Regions from separate parts of the Arthrobacter sp. 10T413_2 genome, predicted to be linked through region 1. Evidence: riboswitches for the same ligand, from Rfam matches in the RefSeq annotation. Region 1 holds a riboswitch; each other region holds the start of a gene.
The links. Region 1 has a riboswitch for cyclic di-AMP ahead of AC1DBQ_RS05260 (aggregation-promoting factor C-terminal-like domain-containing protein). Riboswitches for the same ligand answer to the same signal wherever they lie in the genome.
Positions count from the first base shown of each region.

Region 2: linked by a shared signal. The riboswitch ahead of AC1DBQ_RS14420 (NlpC/P60 family protein) and the one ahead of AC1DBQ_RS05260 (aggregation-promoting factor C-terminal-like domain-containing protein) in region 1 are both predicted to bind cyclic di-AMP.
Region 3: linked by a shared signal. The riboswitch ahead of AC1DBQ_RS00525 (M23 family metallopeptidase) and the one ahead of AC1DBQ_RS05260 (aggregation-promoting factor C-terminal-like domain-containing protein) in region 1 are both predicted to bind cyclic di-AMP.

Region 1 covers NZ_JBFTHK010000018.1:19,756-31,830, reverse strand. Annotated here, with positions in the region: gene AC1DBQ_RS05270 (response regulator transcription factor) at 114-854, shown strand; gene AC1DBQ_RS05265 (sensor histidine kinase) at 858-2,534, shown strand; cyclic di-AMP (ydaO/yuaA leader) riboswitch at 2,715-2,874, shown strand; gene AC1DBQ_RS05260 (aggregation-promoting factor C-terminal-like domain-containing protein) at 2,874-3,677, shown strand; gene AC1DBQ_RS05255 (hypothetical protein) at 3,862-4,323, shown strand; gene AC1DBQ_RS05250 (bifunctional glycosyltransferase family 2/GtrA family protein) at 4,500-5,984, shown strand; gene AC1DBQ_RS05245 (glycosyltransferase family 39 protein) at 5,985-8,147, shown strand; gene AC1DBQ_RS05240 (ArnT family glycosyltransferase) at 8,154-10,310, shown strand; gene AC1DBQ_RS05235 (HAD-IA family hydrolase) at 10,339-11,019, opposite strand; gene AC1DBQ_RS05230 (VOC family protein) at 11,100-11,477, opposite strand; gene upp (uracil phosphoribosyltransferase) at 11,538-12,075, opposite strand, start outside.
Region 2 covers NZ_JBFTHK010000090.1:3,948-6,666, forward strand. Annotated here, with positions in the region: gene AC1DBQ_RS14415 (sensor histidine kinase) at 1-825, shown strand, start outside; gene AC1DBQ_RS14420 (NlpC/P60 family protein) at 955-1,629, opposite strand; cyclic di-AMP (ydaO/yuaA leader) riboswitch at 1,634-1,834, opposite strand; gene AC1DBQ_RS14425 (hypothetical protein) at 2,010-2,264, shown strand; gene AC1DBQ_RS14430 (hypothetical protein) at 2,300-2,719, shown strand, end outside.
Region 3 covers NZ_JBFTHK010000001.1:109,763-111,967, reverse strand. Annotated here, with positions in the region: gene AC1DBQ_RS00525 (M23 family metallopeptidase) at 1-766, opposite strand, end outside; cyclic di-AMP (ydaO/yuaA leader) riboswitch at 771-984, opposite strand; gene AC1DBQ_RS00520 (iron-dependent transcriptional repressor DtxR) at 1,135-1,830, opposite strand; gene serC (phosphoserine transaminase) at 2,179-2,205, shown strand, end outside.

The sequences.
Region 1 (12,075 bases):
CGAAGCAGCCCCGACGGCCCCCGGAAGGGCGTTCAGCTCGCTAGGCTGGGATTCACAGGTGCCGCACAGGGTCCCCAAAGCCCCGCCTAACCGGCAGATCGGAGAGTTGTCCCATGGCCACTTCGCACTCCATGACCAACAACCTTCCCCAGCTCACGCATCCGGACGGCTCCCCCATCCGCGCGCTGGTGGTGGACGATGAGCCCAGCCTCTCCGAGCTCATGAGCATGGGCCTGCGGATGGCCGGCTGGTCCGTGGCCGTGGCGGCCGACGGGCCCGGCGCCGTCCGGCTTGCCAAGGAGTTCCGCCCCGACGTGCTGGTGCTGGACGTGATGCTTCCCGGGTTCGACGGCGTCGAGCTGCTCAGCCGGATCCGCGCGTTCGCGCCGGAGGTTCCGGCATTGTTCCTCACGGCCAAGGATGCCGTCCAGGACCGCATCACCGGCCTGGCGGCCGGCGGCGATGACTACGTCACGAAGCCGTTCAGCATGGAAGAGGTCCTGCTGCGCCTGCACCGGCTGGTCCAGCGCTCCGGGGTGGCCGCCATGGACACCGCCGAACTCGTGGTGGGTGACCTTGTGCTCAATATCGATACCCGTGAAGTCACCCGGGCCGGCGAGGAGCTGCATCTGACCGCCACGCAGTTCGAGCTGCTGCGCTACCTCATGGAGAACCCCAAGCGGGTTATCAGCAAGGCCCAGATCCTGGACCGCGTCTGGGACTATGACTTCGGCGGCCAGGCGAACATCGTGGAACTGTACATCTCGTACCTCCGCAAGAAGGTCGACGCCAACCACGCGCCCATGATCCACACGGTGCGCGGCGCCGGCTACGTCCTGAAGCCGGCGGACTGATCCGTGCCCACCCTCTCCGGCGTCACCCGCGTCCCCGGGCGCGACTGGCGCAACCCGTCCACATGGCACTTGCGCACCCGGCTGGTCCTCGTTGCCATGGGGCTGCTCGTGGCCATCTGCGGCGCTGTGGGGCTGTTCAGCTACGCCTCCATGGACCTCTTCCTGACCCGGCAGCTCGATGGCCAGCTCGGGGACGCCTCGCACCGCTCCAGCGAGTTCGGCCGGCCCGTGTCCGGCAGCTTGGGCGGCCGCCCCGACCCCCTCGAGGCCCGGGGGCAGGGCGTCGGGACGCTCAACGCCCGGCTGGAGGACGGCGAGGTCGGCAGCGCCGGATTCCTGGCCGGGGACGCCACCCGCAAGAGCCTCTCCCCCGACGACAATGCCGTCCTCCTCGCCCTGGCCCCGAACGGTGTGCCGGTGGACCGGACGCTTTCGGCCGGGGCGTACCGGCTCATGGCCGTGCGTGCACCGTATGGCGACGTGATTGTCACCGGGCTCCCGCTGGCAGAGAAGCAGGACACCCTGGCCTCTCTGGTGTGGACGATGGTGGTGGTGTCCGCCGGCGGTCTCGTGCTGATCGGCCTCGCGGGCACGGCGGTGATCCGGCGGACCATGAAGCCGCTGGAGCAGCTCTCCGAGGTGGCCACCAAGGTCTCCCGCCTGCCGCTCGACGCCGGCGAGGTGGCGCTCGGGGTGCGCGTCCCGGCGTCGGCCGCCCACCCCGGCACCGAAGTGGGCAGCGTGGGCTACGCGCTGAACCAGATGCTGGACAACGTCTCCAACGCCCTCGAGGCGCGGCAGGAGAGCGAGATGAAGGTGCGGCAGTTCGTCGCGGATGCCTCGCACGAACTCCGCACTCCGCTCACGGCGATCCGCGGTTACACGGAGCTGATGCGGATGACCGAGCACTTCACGCCCGACGGCGAGAAATCCCTGGCCCGTGTCCAAAGCCAGTCCGAACGGATGACCACCCTGGTGGAGGACCTGCTGCTGCTGGCGCGCCTGGACGAGGGGCAGCCGCTCAAGGTCGCCGACGTCGACCTCACCCAGCTGGCCGTCGAGACCGTGAGCGATGAGAAGGTCATGGCCCCGGACCGGATCTGGCAGCTGGAACTGCCGGATGAGCCGGTGGTGGTGCGCGGCGATGCGGCCCAGCTTCACCAGGTCCTCGCCAATCTCCTGTCCAATGCGCGCAAGCACACGGAACCGGGGACCAAGGTGGTCACCGGCGTCATGCGTTCAGCGGACGGCAGCGCCGTGGTTACGGTGACGGACAACGGCAGCGGCATCGCCCCCGAATTCGTCGGCCGGGTCTTCGCCCGTTTCGCGCGGGCTGACGCATCGCGCACCAATCCTGCGGCCGGTTCCGCAGCCAGCTCCGCAGGCAGCCCTGCGGTAGCTACGGCGGGGGCCCGGTCCGGGTCCGCTGCCCGCGGCGCTTCCGACTCTTCTACCGGTCTTCTTTCCGGCTCTGTTTCCGGCAGATCCGGGGGTGCGGCAGGCAGCAACGTCAGCGGACATGCCACGGCGCCTGCACCGACGTCCGAGGGCACCAGCGGGCTGGGCTTGTCCATTGTCCATTCGATCGTGGAGGCCCACGGGGGGACCGTCGAGGTCACGTCCCGGCCGGGCCGGACGGAGTTCGCTGTTCGGCTCCCGGCCGTGCCGCCGTCGGCGTAACCGGCACCGGGGCTACAGGGTCGACTACGGGCACGCGCGCGGGAATCTCGCGCAACGCGACACGCCGCCTCTGTGACTCCCGTTACCCAAATGTGACTTAAGCTCAGTAGTCCTGTACCGTTTTTCGAGTGCGGCCTCCATTTGTGCCGCATATCCGGATGGACGCCAAACTCTGCCGCTTCCCGGATTCCGCTGGACCAGGCAGAGGCGGGGGACCCAGAGTTCCCGGGCATTCTGCACACATGCGCCCTTGGGGTGAAGCCGACACGTGATATTCCGTGCGGCCGGATGACCTCATCCGAACCCGACAGCTAACTCCGCAGGCGTTGAGAGGCCATCATGACTAAATTCCAGGTACAAACGCGCCCTGACGGCGTTTCACATTCCCGCGCCGGCAAGTCACGCCACCGTGCCGCACCGGCACCGCAGGCGTCCGCCCTGTCGCGGCTGGCCACCGGGCTCGGCATCACCGGACGCCGCGCCGCCGTCGTCACCGCCGCCTGCGCAGTACTGGTGGCTGGCGGCGCCGCCGCCAGCCAGGCCGCAGAGCCGGGCAGCTACGGGGCCACTGTTGCGAGCTCGCAAACGGCCACCATGGCCGATCCCCTGGCCAAGCTGAACTTTGAGCGGGTCCAGGTCGCCGCACCGGCTGCTGCAGCACCCAGCGGCGCAGTACCTCAGATCTCGGAGGTCAAGCCCGCCGAAGCACCGGCACCCGCCCCCGCTGCCCCGGCCGCACCGGCGCCCGCTCCCGCAGCAGCCCCCGCGCCCGCTCCCGCAGCAGCTCCCGTTCCCGCAGCGGCTCCCGCACCGGCACCGGCGCCGGTCGCCATCGACGACCCCGCCGGGGCACAGGCCTACGCCGCTGCCCAGCTGGGCAGCTATGGCTGGGCGCCCGGCCAGATGCAGTGCCTGCAGAAGCTATGGACCAAGGAATCGGACTGGAAGACGACTGCCACGAACGCCAGCAGCGGCGCCTACGGTGTGGTCCAGTCCCTGCCCGCCTCGAAGATGGCGAGCGCCGGCGCGGACTACATGACCAACTACCGGACCCAGATCAACTGGGGCCTGAACTACGTCAAGTCGCGCTACGGCTCCCCCTGTGGTGCACTGAACTTCCACCTGTCCCACAACTGGTACTAAGCCCCCACCACCAGCCCGCAGCGCCCAGGAGGCCCCGGATCCATCGTGATCCGGGGCCTTCGCGTATTTCAGGGGACAAGGTTTTCTCAAGGTCGGGGCGGGACGCTTGGGCACCGCTGCCTCCATTCACCACGTACGCGGGGTGCCCGCTCCAGGGCACGGAATCAAATTCCAGGAGCACAACATGAAAAAATGGGCAATTCCGGCGGTCCTCGCGGCCGCACTCTTCGTCGGCGCCGGACCGGCCGCGGCGGTGCCGTCGGGTCCTCCGCAACCCGCCGATCCAGCCACGTTCACGTTGGATAATTGTGGCTTTCCGGTCACGGCGCAGCTCACCGGCAAGTTCAAAAACATCGCGACGCCTGCCGGCACTGTCATCAGTACGTCGCCAGGACTGAAAATCACGCTGACGGCCAACGGCAAGACCCTCAACTACGTGATCACCGGGACCAGCCGCTACACATTCCTTAGCGACAGCGTTGAGGTAGTCTCCACCGGCAGGAATCTACTGCTGCTCCCCTCGCCGGACGGCCTGTACCTGACCACCGGGAACGTCAACTATGCCCTCAACCTGGACAACTCGGAGCTGAGGAGGTTCAGCGGACCGGGCACTGCAGCGAACGTTTGTCCTCTGCTGGCTCCCTGACGGACCAACCGGGGGCAGTGCACCACCACCGCGTGTGGGCACCGCCCCCGGTTGTCTGTACGGAGCTCCGGCAGCACGGGCAATGCAGACGACTCCGTGCGTCGCCGGCGGACTTCCACAGCCCCCGCACAGCTTGACCCTAAAGCCCTCATATGGGCCGCCGGGAAAGTTGAGCCATGACGTTCACAGACCAGGCCTCAGGAACCCTGCCACACTCCACGGCGACGCCGGCCGGTCCGGCAGCACCCGCCGCACCTTTCGGGCTCGCCGTGGCCGACGCGCCAGCCCCGGCCCGGTTCGGCGGGCCGCTCACCGCCCCCGGCGGCCGGCGCTCACCTATTGACACACGCACCGGCACGCCGCTGCTGGACGTCACCATCCCGGTCTTCAACGAGGAGCGGGACCTCGAAGCGTGCCTGCGCCGGCTCCACGCCTATCTTCTTGTCTCCTTCCCGCACTCCTTCCGGATCACGGTGGCGGACAACGCCAGCACCGACGGAACGCTCAAGACGGCGGAACGCGTAGCCCGCGAGCTCCGCGAGGTGAACGTGGTCCATATGGCCGAAAAAGGCCGAGGAAATGCGCTGCGCAAGGTATGGCTTGCCTCGCCGTCGCCGGTCCTGGCATACATGGATGTGGACCTTTCCACCGATCTGGCGGCCCTCGGCCCGCTCCTTGCCCCGCTCATTTCGGGGCACTCCGATCTCGCGATCGGGACCCGGCTGACCCGCAACTCGCGCGTGGTCCGCGGGCCTAAGCGGGAATTCATCTCGCGCAGCTACAACTTCCTGCTGCAGTCCTTCATGGGCGCCCACTTCAGCGACGCCCAGTGCGGCTTCAAGGCGATCCGGGCGGACGTAGCCCGGCAACTGCTCCCGCACACTTTGGACAACGCCTGGTTCTTCGACACCGAGCTGCTGGTCCTGGCCGAAAAGTGCGGCCTGCGCGTCCACGAGGTCCCGGTGGACTGGACGGACGACCCGGATTCCAGCGTGGACATCGTCCAGACCGCCATCGCGGACCTGCGCGGCATGGCACGACTGAGCCGGGACCTGGTCTCGGGCCGGATCCCGGTTCCCGAACTGCGCGCCGCCCTCGCCCGCGGACCGCTTCCTGCCTCCTCGCGGGCCCAGGAACAAAGCCCCGGCGGAAGCCTCTTTGGACAACTCGTCCGCTTCGGCAGCATCGGGGTGGCCTCCACCCTGGCATACCTGGTGATCTTCCTGCTCTGCCGCGGCATCATGGACCCGCAACTGGCAAATTTCCTCGCCTTGCTCACCACCGCCGTGGCCAATACCGCGGCCAACCGGCGCTTCACCTTCGGCATCCAGGGCAGCAGCCAGGCGGCACGCCACCACTTCGAGGGCCTGCTGGTCTTCGGGATCGGCCTGGCCCTGACCTCGGGCGCCCTCGCCCTGGTTCACAACGCGTCAGCAGGGGCACCGGACCGCTGGCTGGAACTGGTCACGGTCACCGCCGCCAACCTCGCCGCCACAGCCGTCAAGTTCCTGCTCTTCCGTCTGGTGGTGTTCCGTCACCGGCCCGTCACCGCAGTTCCCGGCAGCACCGGCACTCCTGCCGTGCCCGCCACCACCGCCGGCACTGCTCCGGCGCCCGCTGCCATCGATGCTTCCCTTCCCCGCACAGAAACGGCCCAGTAAATGACGTCAACCATCAGCCCCACCGCCGGAGCCCAGGCGGGCTCCGGCGCCGGCACGCCGGCACTCCAGGAATCCCCTGCCACGGCACTCGAGGCAGGCGGGACGGGGCGGCAGCCGCCCGCATCCCGCCCGCCCGCATCCCGGAACCGTCGGGAACTCCTGATGTTCGGACCGCAGCCCCACTGGGTGCGGCCCTCGGCAACTCTGCTCCTGGTCATCGCCGCCGTGTTGTACCTCTGGAACCTGGAAGCCACCGGCTACGCCAATTCCTTCTACGCCGCGGCAATCCAAGCCGGGACCAAGGACTGGACCGCGCTGCTCTTCGGCTCCCTCGACGCCGGGAACGCCATAACTGTTGACAAGCCGCCGGCCGCCTTGTGGATCCCGGCCCTCGCCGGGCGGATCTTCGGCTTCTCGGCACTGAGCATGCTCATTCCCCAGGCACTGATGGGAGTGGCCGCCGTCGGGCTTCTCTATCTGACCGTCAAGCGGGTGGCCGGGCCGGCCGCGGGCCTGATGGCCGGCGGCGCCTTGGCGCTGACCCCCGTGGCCGCCCTCATGTTCCGGTTCAACAACCCGGACGCCATGCTTACCCTGTGCCTGGTGCTGGCCGCCTACCTCACCACCCGCGCCATCGAGAAGGCCGGCTGGAAATGGCTCGCCGCGGCCGGCGCGGTGATCGGCCTGGCGTTCCTGTCCAAGATGCTGCAGGGCTTCCTGATTGTGCCGGGACTGGCCCTGGCCTACCTGTGGGCGGCGCCCGCCACCCTGGGCCGCCGGCTCTTGCACCTGCTGGCCGCAGCCGCGGGGATCGCCGTCGTGGCCGGAAGCTACATCGTCCTGTTCCAGCTGACCCCGGCCTCGGCCCGGCCGTACATGGCCGGCTCCAAGACCAACAGCTTCCTGGAACTGACGTTCGGCTATAACGGCCTGGGCCGGATCACCGGCTCCGGCGAAGGCATGCCCGGCGGCGGAGCCATGCCAGACCCCGGCGCCATGCCGGGCGGCGGAGCCATGCCGGGCGGCGGAGCCATGCCAGACTCCGGCACCATGCCTGACTTCGGTGCCATGCCCGGCGGAGGCCCCGGCGGCGGCGGAAACGCGGGCTTCGGCGGCACGGCCGGCATCACCCGGATGTTCGGAACCAGCTTCGGCGGGGAGGTGTCCTGGTTGCTCCCGGCGGCCCTGATCCTGCTGGTCGCCGGGCTCTGGTTCACCCGCCGTGAGGCGAGGACATCCGCCACCCGCGCCGCACTTGTACTCTGGGGCGGCTGGCTGATCGTCACCGCAGGCATCTTCAGCTTCATGGGCGGCATCGTTCACCCGTACTACGCCGTGGCGCTGGCCCCCGCGGTCGCAGCCCTGGCGGGCATCGGCTCCGTGGAACTATGGCGGGGCCGGGCCTACTGGCCCGCACGGATAGTCCTGGCCGTGACGGTACTGGCCACCTCGGTCTGGTCCGCCGTGCTCCTTGGCCGCGACCCGTCCTGGCTTCCCGGGCTCCGGGTGACCGTCGTGATCCTGGGCGTCCTGGCCGCCGCGGCGCTGCTCCTGCGGGTGGACAGCCTCGCGGGGCTTCCGGCCCGGTTCCGCAAGGCCGCCACGGCCGGCGTCGTGGTTCTCTCCCTGCTCGCCGGCGGACTCGGCAGCACCGCATGGACGCTGGCAACGGTAGCCCAGCCGCACTCCGGTTCGATTCCCACGTCCGGGCCCACCGCGTCCGCGATGGGCGGCGGCTTCGGGATGGCAGATAGGGCATTCGGCGACCGCGCGAACGCCGACACCAGCGGCGCGCCGCGGGAGCTCGGCGGACCCGGCGAGGAAACGGCCTCGGCCGAGCTGACGGCCCTGCTGAAGTCCTCCGGTGCCAAGTGGTCCGCGATTGTCTCCGGCGCCACCCAGGCCGCGAGCCTGGAACTCGCCACGGGCACCAGCGTGATCGCACTGGGCGGCTGGAACGGCGGAGACCCCTATCCGACGCTCGCGCAGTTCCAGGCGATGGTGGACCGCGGCGAGATCGGCTACTTCATTTCCGGCGGCATGGGCGGCATGGGCGGCATGGGCGAGGGCCGCGGCGGCAACTCCGAGGTCGCCGCGTGGGTCGAGGCTAACTTCCAGGCCCAGACCGTGGGCAACGCCACCGTCTACAAGCTGGGGGCATAGGGCGTCATGACTGACACCCTGAACCCCAGGACGGGCTCCACCCCGGCCCGCACGCCGGGACCGCCGGGACAGGGGGGGCCGCACGCCCCGCACCTCCCGCAGGTCCCGCCGCACCAGCAGTCCCCGAAGTCCGCGGTGTCGCAGGCACCCCGGGCGGCCGGCGCCGCACGCCGCGGCCCCGGAGCCTGGCGGCCGCGGCTGGAACTGGCGGCCCTGCTGGTGGCCATGGCCGTGCTGGACCTGTGGAACCTGGGCGCCTCCGGCTGGGCCAACGCTTTTTACTCCGCCGCAGCCCAGGCCGGGTCGCAGGACTGGACGGCCTGGTTCTTTGGCTCCTCCGACGCCGCCAACGCCATCACCGTGGACAAGCCGCCGGCGTCGCTGTGGGTGATGGGGCTCTCGGTGCGGCTCTTCGGGCTCAGCCCGTGGAGCATCCTCGTGCCGCAGGCGCTCATGGGGGTGGGCACGGTCTGGCTCGTGTACCTGGCCGTACGCCGGGCCGCGGCCCCTGCCACGGCCGATGCCCGCCTGGCCCACCGGGCAGGGCTCCTCGCCGGTACGGTTATGGCGCTGACCCCGGTGGCGGTGCTGATGTTCCGCTTCAACAACCCCGACGCCCTGCTGGTGCTCCTGATGACCGCGGCCGCGTACGCCGTGCTGCGCTCCATCCAGGATGCGCGCCTGCGCTGGCTCCTGTTTGCGGGGGCGCTTCTGGGCTTCGGGTTCCTCACCAAGCAGCTGCAGGTCCTGCTGGTTGTGCCCGGCTTCGCCCTCGCCTACCTGCTCGCGGCGCCGGCCGGGCTGGGCAGGCGCATCGTCCACCTGCTCGGTGCCGGTGTGGCAATGGCCGCCGCGGCCGGGTGGTGGCTGGCCGCCGTCGAGCTCATTCCGGCGGCGGACCGCCCCTACATCGGGGGGTCGCAGAACAACTCGATCCTGGAACTGACCCTCGGCTACAACGGCCTGGGCCGGCTAAGCGGCGATGAAACCGGGAGCGTGGGCGGCAGCAACGGCTGGGGCACACCCGGGCTGTTCCGGCTCTTCAACAGCGAGTTCGGCGGCCAGATCGCCTGGCTGCTGCCCTCGGTGCTGCTGCTCGGGGCCGGACTGCTGTGGCTGGGGCGCCGGGCGCCGCGCACGGACGCCGTGCGGGCCTCGGTGATCATCTGGGGTTCCTGGGTGGCGGTCACCGGCCTGACGTTCAGTTTCATGGCCGGGATCATCCACCCGTATTACATGGTGGCGCTGGCCCCGGGGATCGCCGGGCTCGCCGGGCTGGGCGGCGTCCTGCTCTGGCAGCGGCGGGACCAACCGGTGGCGGCGGCGGTGCTCGCCGCGGCGATCGTGGCGGCCGGGGCCATGGCCTCGGAGCTGCTGGGCCGCACGGCGACGTTCGTGCCGTGGCTGCGCTGGGTGGCGCTCCTGGGCGCGCTCGCCGCGGCCTGCCTGGTGCTGGTCGCCGCCGCCCCGGGATTTCAGCGGCTTGGATTTCAGGGGACCGGATTTCAGGGGACTGGGGTCCAAACGTCCGGCATGAAGGCGTCCGGAGTCTTGGCGCGGACGACGGCGGCACTCGCGGTGGCCACGGCACTCGCCGGACCGCTGGCGTACTCGCTGTCCACGGCGGCCACCGCCCACAGTGGCTCGATCGTCAGCGCCGGACCGGCCGTGTCCGGCCGGGGCGGGGCGGGGATGCCGGCGGCCTTCGGCGGCGCCGCCGGCATCGGCGGTCCAGCCGCGGGGAATGGCAACGGCACGTTCACGGGTGCCGGCCGCGGCCCGGGGGCCGGCGGGGCGGCCGGCATGGGCGCCCTGCTGGGGGCCAGCACGCCGTCTGCGGCCCTGGTGACCGCGCTGCGGGCGGACGCCGGCAAGTTCACGTGGGCTGCCGCCGTCGTCGGATCCAACAACGCCGCCGGCTACCAGCTGGCCACGCAGCTCCCGGTGATGGCCGTCGGAGGGTTCAACGGCACGGACCCGGCGCCGACGCTGGCACAGTTCCAGCAGTACGTGGCCGACGGCAGGATCCACTACTTCATCGCCGGACGCATGATGCAGGGCGAAAGCGGATCCAATGACGCCGCCCAGATTGCCGCGTGGGTGCAGGACAATTTCACCGCTCAGACCGTGGGCGGGACCAGCGTGTACCAGCTGGCGCGGTAGGCGGCCGGGGTCGGGACGGCGGGCCGCCCTAGAAGTTGAAGGACAGGGTGCGCACGCCGGCGACCGTGAAGTGCGTGGTCACGGCAACCTGGGAGTAGTCGGGGATGTGAAGCACGCCGTCGGGCAGCTCGCCGGCGTTCGGGCCCACCGCCACGGTCCGGATGCCGGCGGCGACTCCCGCGGCGATGCCCGCCGGGGCGTCCTCAAACACGACGGCGTCGGCCGGGTCCACGCCCAGCAGGGCGGCCGCCCGGAGGTATCCCTCGGGGTGCGGTTTGCCCCGGGCCACGTCCTCGGAGGTGACCGCGGCGGCCGGGATACCGATCCCCGCGGCGGCCATCCGGACCTCGGCCAGGTCCCGTGACGCTGACGTCACCAGCGCCACGGCATCCGGCGGCAGGCTCGCGAGCAGCTCCAGCGAGCCCGGCACCGGAACAATGCCGCGGGTCTCGGCCAGCTCCATCCGGCCCAGTTCCGCCGTGAGGGCGTGGATATCCGCGCCGGCCGGGGCGAACCTGCGGACCGTGTCCATCGCCTGGACCCCGTGGGAGGAACGCAGGATCTCCGCGATGTCGAGGCCGTAACGCCCGGCAAAGGTGGTCCATACCTGTTCCACGATGCTGGTGGAATCCACCAGTGTGCCGTCCATATCGAACAGGACGGCGCGGGCGGTCAGGGTCGTGGCACTGCGGCGGGCGGGAAGGCTCATGGTCCCATCCTGCCCCATGCCCCCGGGATCAGGCCCTGCGGCCCGGTGGCGCAGGAGTCACCGGGCGCAATGTGGCGGGCTCAGCCGTTGGCCCGGCCGGGGATGTATTGCACGGCCCACTTGTTGCCGTCGGGGTCGGCGAAGTAGACGAAGTGTCCCCAGTCCTGGACGTCAATGTCGCTGACCTCCACGCCGTTGTCCTTGAGCTGCCGGTGCGCGGCCTGAATGTCACCGACCACGAGCTGCAGGCTCGGCGCCGTGCCCGGCGGGGCGTCGTTGAGGCCCTCCCCGATCGCGATCGAGCAGCCGGAGCCCGGCGGCGTCAACTGGACGAACCGGATGCCCTCCATCGGGCGTTCGTCGTAGTCGGCGTTGAAGCCCACCTTGTTGACGTAGAAATCCTTCGCCCGGTCGACGTCGGACACGGGCACGAACACGAGTTCAAGTTTCCAGTCCATGGCGCACAGGCTAACGCGGGCCGCGGCAATGCGGAAGGGATCCCCCGCGGGGAGCCGGCCCTAGCCGGCGATGCCGTAGAGGCGGTCTCCGGCGTCGCCCAGGCCGGGCACAATGTAGGACTTTTCATTGAGCTTCTCGTCGATCGAGGCCAGGACAATGGTCACGTTGGCCTCGGACAGCTCTTCTTCCAGCTTGGCCAGGCCCTCGGGGGCGGCCAGGAGGCAGATGCAGGTGACGTCGGAAGCGCCGCGCTTGAAGAGAAACTTGATGGCCTCGCGCAGGGTTCCGCCGGTGGCAAGCATGGGGTCGAGGACGAAGATCTGGCGGTCCGTGAGGTCCTCCGGGAGCCGCTCGGCGTAGGTGATGATGTCCAGGGTCTCTTCGTCGCGGGCCATGCCCAGGAAGCCGACCTCAGCGGTCGGGACCAGTTTGGTCATGCCCTCGAGCATGCCGAGCCCGGCGCGCAGAATCGGGACCACCAGCGGGGTGGGCTTGGTGAACGCGGTGCCGATCGTGGTGCTGACGGGCGTCTCGATGGTCACCGGTTCGGTGCGGACATCACGCGTGGCCTCGTAGGCGAGGAGCGTCACAAGCTCT
Region 2 (2,719 bases), on a different contig from region 1:
GGGGCGGCCTACGCCTACCTGGATTCCCGGGACGTGCTCGAAGCCATGCTCATCGCCGGGGTCGCGGGAGTCGTGCTGGCGGGCATCGTCGGATGGCTCAGCGCGCGCAGCGCCATCCGCCCCCTCGGCGACGCCTTGGCCCGGCAACGGCGCTTCGTCCAGGACGCCAGCCATGAACTGCGCACCCCCTTGACCATCCTGGACACCAGGATCCAGCTTGCCCAGCGCAACACCGACCCCGGCTCCAAGCAGGCCCAGGACCTGGCCCGGATCCGGGAGGACGCGGCAACGCTGACCGGGATCGTCAACGAACTGCTCCTCGCGGCCACCACCGACGCCCCTGACCGCTCGGCAGCGCCTGCCGACCTCGCCGACACCGCCTCCGGCGTCGCCGAGGGCCTGCGGCTGGTCGCGGAGCAACGGGACGTGCGCCTGGACTTCTCCCCCGATGCCAGGCCGCTGGCCCGGATCGACGCCAACGCCTTGCGCCGCGCCGTCCTGGCCCTGGCGGACAACGCTCTCTCCCACACCCCACCGGGCGGCCGTGTGACCATCACGACGGCGATCGAGCAGAACCGCGCGGTCATCACCGTGGCGGACACGGGGACCGGGATCACCGGCGTGGACCAGGCAAGGATCTTTGACCGCTTCGTGCGAACTTCCAGCACCGGCGGAACGCAGGGACAGCGGAGCTTTGGCATCGGCTTGGCCCTGGTCCGGGAGATAGCCGTGGCTGCCGGCGGCGCCGTCGAGGTTGCCTCCACCGGCGACGCCGGCACGGTCATGAAGATGACGCTTCCGCTGGCCGCGGGCGGGAACGACTGAGAAACCGGAGAAATCCGTGGTAATCCGGGCAAGGGAAAGACCGGCGATCGCTTGCCCCCAAGAGAAAATCGATCGCCGGTCTTTCCGGACTGGGTGGCCCCTGGAGGGGCCGCCTGGCTCCTACCGGGTTTACGCGCGGACGAAGGTCACGCCGCCGGTCGCGGTGAGCCAGGACAGCGGGTGCACGATCGTCTGGTTGGCGCCGTTCATACCGCCGCTGATCACCTGGCCGTTGCCGGCGTAGATGCCGACGTGGCCGGACTGGACCACCATGTCACCGGGCTGCGGGGCCGCCACAACGGTTCCGAGGCCAAGGAAGGCCCGGGGCCCGATGTCGCCGACGGGCTTACCGGCCGCGCCAAGGGCCTTTTCCACCATCGCGGTGCAGTCCTGGGTGATGCCCAGCTGGCTGTACGCGGCAGAAAGCATGATGGCGTTGCGGCCACCGGCGGGCGCCGCGGCCGMGGCGGGCGCCGTAGCGGCCTGCACCTGCACGGACGGCGCAGCGGCCGCCTTGGGTGCTGCTGCGGGCGCTGCTGCGGGAGCAGCGGCAACGGGCTTGGGCTGTTCGATGACCGGCGCGGCGACAGAGCTCACTGCGGGGCGGTCGAAGCTGATCTTGACGCTTGAATCGGCGCTGACTGGCGCGCTGAGAAGTCCCTTGACTTCCGCGGCGGAGGCCGGAGCGGCGTCCCGCTGCACGGGTGCCGGGGCTGCGTTGGCGGCCATTCCGCTGGTGAGAACCAGGCCGGATGCMGCCGCAAGGACGGCGGCATGGCGCGCAAAAGTATTGATTGAAGACATGGATGTAGCCTCTCCCAATGCCTGCGAGGTGAGCTGTCGGATTCGGATGGGAGTCACCCGGCCGCACTCCCGGGCCCGTKATTGCGGGCACTGTGCGGCTTCACCCCAAGGCCTGCGTATCAGCAGGCCAAAAGTGGTTTCCCCGTCTCTGCCGGTCGTTGGTGCGAGTTACCCCCGGGCCGCGGCAGAGTTAGGCAATCGGCTGGGGAGCGCCCGTATCGGAGACAACAGGCACTTATCCACCGTAGCGCGAACCGCAGGCTAATGTCACATTCAGGTAACGGCCACCACAGTGCGGTCCGGKAGTTGCCCATAGGGCGGCGCAGCTTTTCGACCATAAGATGATGCCATCAGCACCACCTTGGAAGCGGAGGCCCGAAATGAACAGCCACTGTGTCGCCATCTGCCAGTTGAGCAACCAGCCCCAGGAGGATTTCGACGTCAATACCMAACTGCTGATCCTGGACGGCCCGGACGTCCATGTGTCCACATGGGATGCGGAGCCTCGGGACGGCGGCTTCGACGAACACGTCCTGAACGACCGGGTGGACGCCCTCGGGTTCATGGTTGTCAACGACTGGGCCTTCCTGGACGGCAAGGCCTACGCGGTAGTGGAACGGKGGTCAGGAACGTAGGCGCGCTGCACCCTCCACGGGACTAGTCTCATTCKATGACAAAGGATTCGGACAAGGGCCACGAMGGCGACCAGGTGTTGTGGCGCGGTGAGCCCGAGGAACACGACTATCCGGCTGCCGCTCGTTATCTCTCGTTGCTCACCGATGACGCCAGGGCCGCCGCCATCGTGGAGTCGTTGCGCCTGGCGCCGCTAACCCATCACGTGGCCAAAGACATCCTGCGGGCCTCAGGCCTGCCGCTCCTGACCCGGGACAACCCCCATGTGGCCTCCGACCTGGCCAAGATTGCKGACGGCCGTCCGCTCTCCCCCGTCCTCCTGGTTCGCGGGGACCTCGACGCCGGAGTCGCGGCCCAGATTGCCGACGGCTATCACCGGGTCTGCGCTTCCTACCTCACGGACGAGAACACAGACATTCCGGTGAAGCTTGTTGCCCCGATTGGCCCGGGGCCGTCC
Region 3 (2,205 bases), on a different contig from region 1:
GGAGGTGGCAGCCCGTGGAGGCGCCGGTGGTCCCGCTCAGCGCGACGACATCGCCGCGGGAGACCTTCTGGCCGACCTTCACCGAGGACGAGGACAGGTGGTTGTACGTGGTCTCCAGACCGTTGCCATGGTCAATGACCACACGGTTGCCGCCGCCGTAGGGGTGCCATCCGTTGAAGGTCACGGTGCCGCTGGCGGCGGCGTGGACCGGCGTGCCGCACTGGGCGGCGAAATCCTGGCCGCGGTGAAACTCCCCCGGACCGCCCGTGATGGGGCTGACGCGGTAGCCGAACGGCGATGCCGTGACCAGCTGGTCCAGCGGCGGACCCAGCGTGCCGGCTGAAGCCGCGCGGGTAATGCTGCCGACGGACTGGGCKCTCAGCAGCTGCTTGAGCTTCCCGTCCGGGTCGCCTTTGGTGGCGATGGCCGTCCGGCTGAAATCGAGCTTTGCGGCGGCGGCAGCCGTGACGTCCGGCTGCACTGCGGCCGAGACCGCGGATCCGTCGGTGTTCGAGGCCATGACGGGACTCGTGACGGGCACCGTCACCGTGAGGACCAGACCAGTGGCGGCCAGCGCGATTCCGGCCTTCTGCCCCACGCCGCTGGCGGCGGCAAAGTCCGTTACCTGACGGAACGGGCTGCGGCGGCCACGACGCTCGTCGCGGTGCGCGTCACGCGGACGTTCGGCCGTATGCGCGACGACGGGGCGCGGCTCCGGAGCGGGACCGGTCGCGCGGCGACGGCCCCTGGCGGTCTGGGTGGTCAAGAACGGTTCCTCTCTGAGAGCCTGCGAAGTTAGCTGTCGGATTCGGGTCAGAGAGATCAAAGACCCGGTCCGCCGTTGCAAGCACCCGGTCACCGAGGCGTCCTGTGGGGACCGTTCGATGGAAGCTGCTTGCCGCTGACGGACTTCACCCCAAGGCTGCCGAAGAAGCAGCCGATAGTGGTTCCCCCGCCCCTGCCAGGAGGTGGTTCTGCGACTGATCCGCTGGCAGGGTTCGGCTTCGGATCAGGTAACGCTTTGGTATCGGTACAGGGCACTAACTATAGGCGATTAAGCCCCTCGGTGATAAATCCGTGATMGCGTTTGTGCAGAACTCATGGGTCGTCCCATGACGGTGACGTTTTGGCTGGTCAGGCGACTGTTACAAAGACATGCGCGGCAACCTCTGGCGGCAGCTCCAAGGCGCCCTCGATATCCGGGACCCGGACCGAGATGTACTCCCCCACCCGCTCCAGCGAAACGAGCGCACCGGGGCGGATTCCGCCCTCGTCGAGCTGGGCCAGAAGCTCCGGTTCCACCTGGATGGGCTCGGCGAGCCGGTTGACCGTGATCCGCGACTCCGCACCGTAGCCGGCCATGGCCTCCAGCAGGTTCACGACGCCGTCCGCGTGGGCCCCCGAGGGCGCCCCGCCAAGTTCCGCGAGCCCCGGAATCGGGTTCCCGTAGGGCGAAACGGTCGGGTGGTCGAGCATCTCGAAGATCCTGCGCTCGACGCGCTCACTCATGACGTGCTCCCAGCGGCACGCTTCCTCGTGGACGTAGGCCCAATCGAGCCCGATCACGTCGGCGAGCAGGCGTTCGGCGAGGCGGTGCTTGCGCATGACGCCGACGGCGCGTTTCCGTCCGGTTTCGKTCAGTTCAAGGTGCCGGTCGCCGGAAACAATCACCAGGCCGTCACGCTCCATGCGGCCGATGGTCTGGGAAACAGTGGGGCCGGAGTGGCGGAGTCGTTCGGCGATGCGGGCGCGGAGGGCGACGATGTTTTCTTCTTCAAGTTCCAGAATGGTCCGGAGATACATCTCCGTGGTATCGATCAGATCCGTCATTCAGCTCAGCTCCTCGAGCGCAGTCCTTGCGTCATTCCCACCGTACCGCGTGCGGGCTGCGTGTAAGGATGCGCGCTGGCGAGATCCGCCGTACGTTCGCAGAACAGCCTAGCCTATTTTGAATTACTCCGGATAATTCTTGGTCCGGACTGCGGATGCTCCMCCGGCGTCCGCCGGCCGGCCCCTCGGGGCCTTCTCAATGACCGGACTATGACAGAGGCTTTTCCGTATCGCCGGGGGCCGTCAGGCAGAATAAAACAGGCAGAATGACAAGGGGTGTCCGTTGTAGCCGTCCCGGCCAGGCCACCTCCCAGCCACGCTACGAACCAGCCGAAAATTGGAGCCACTGTGAGCGACACCAGCATCACGATCCCC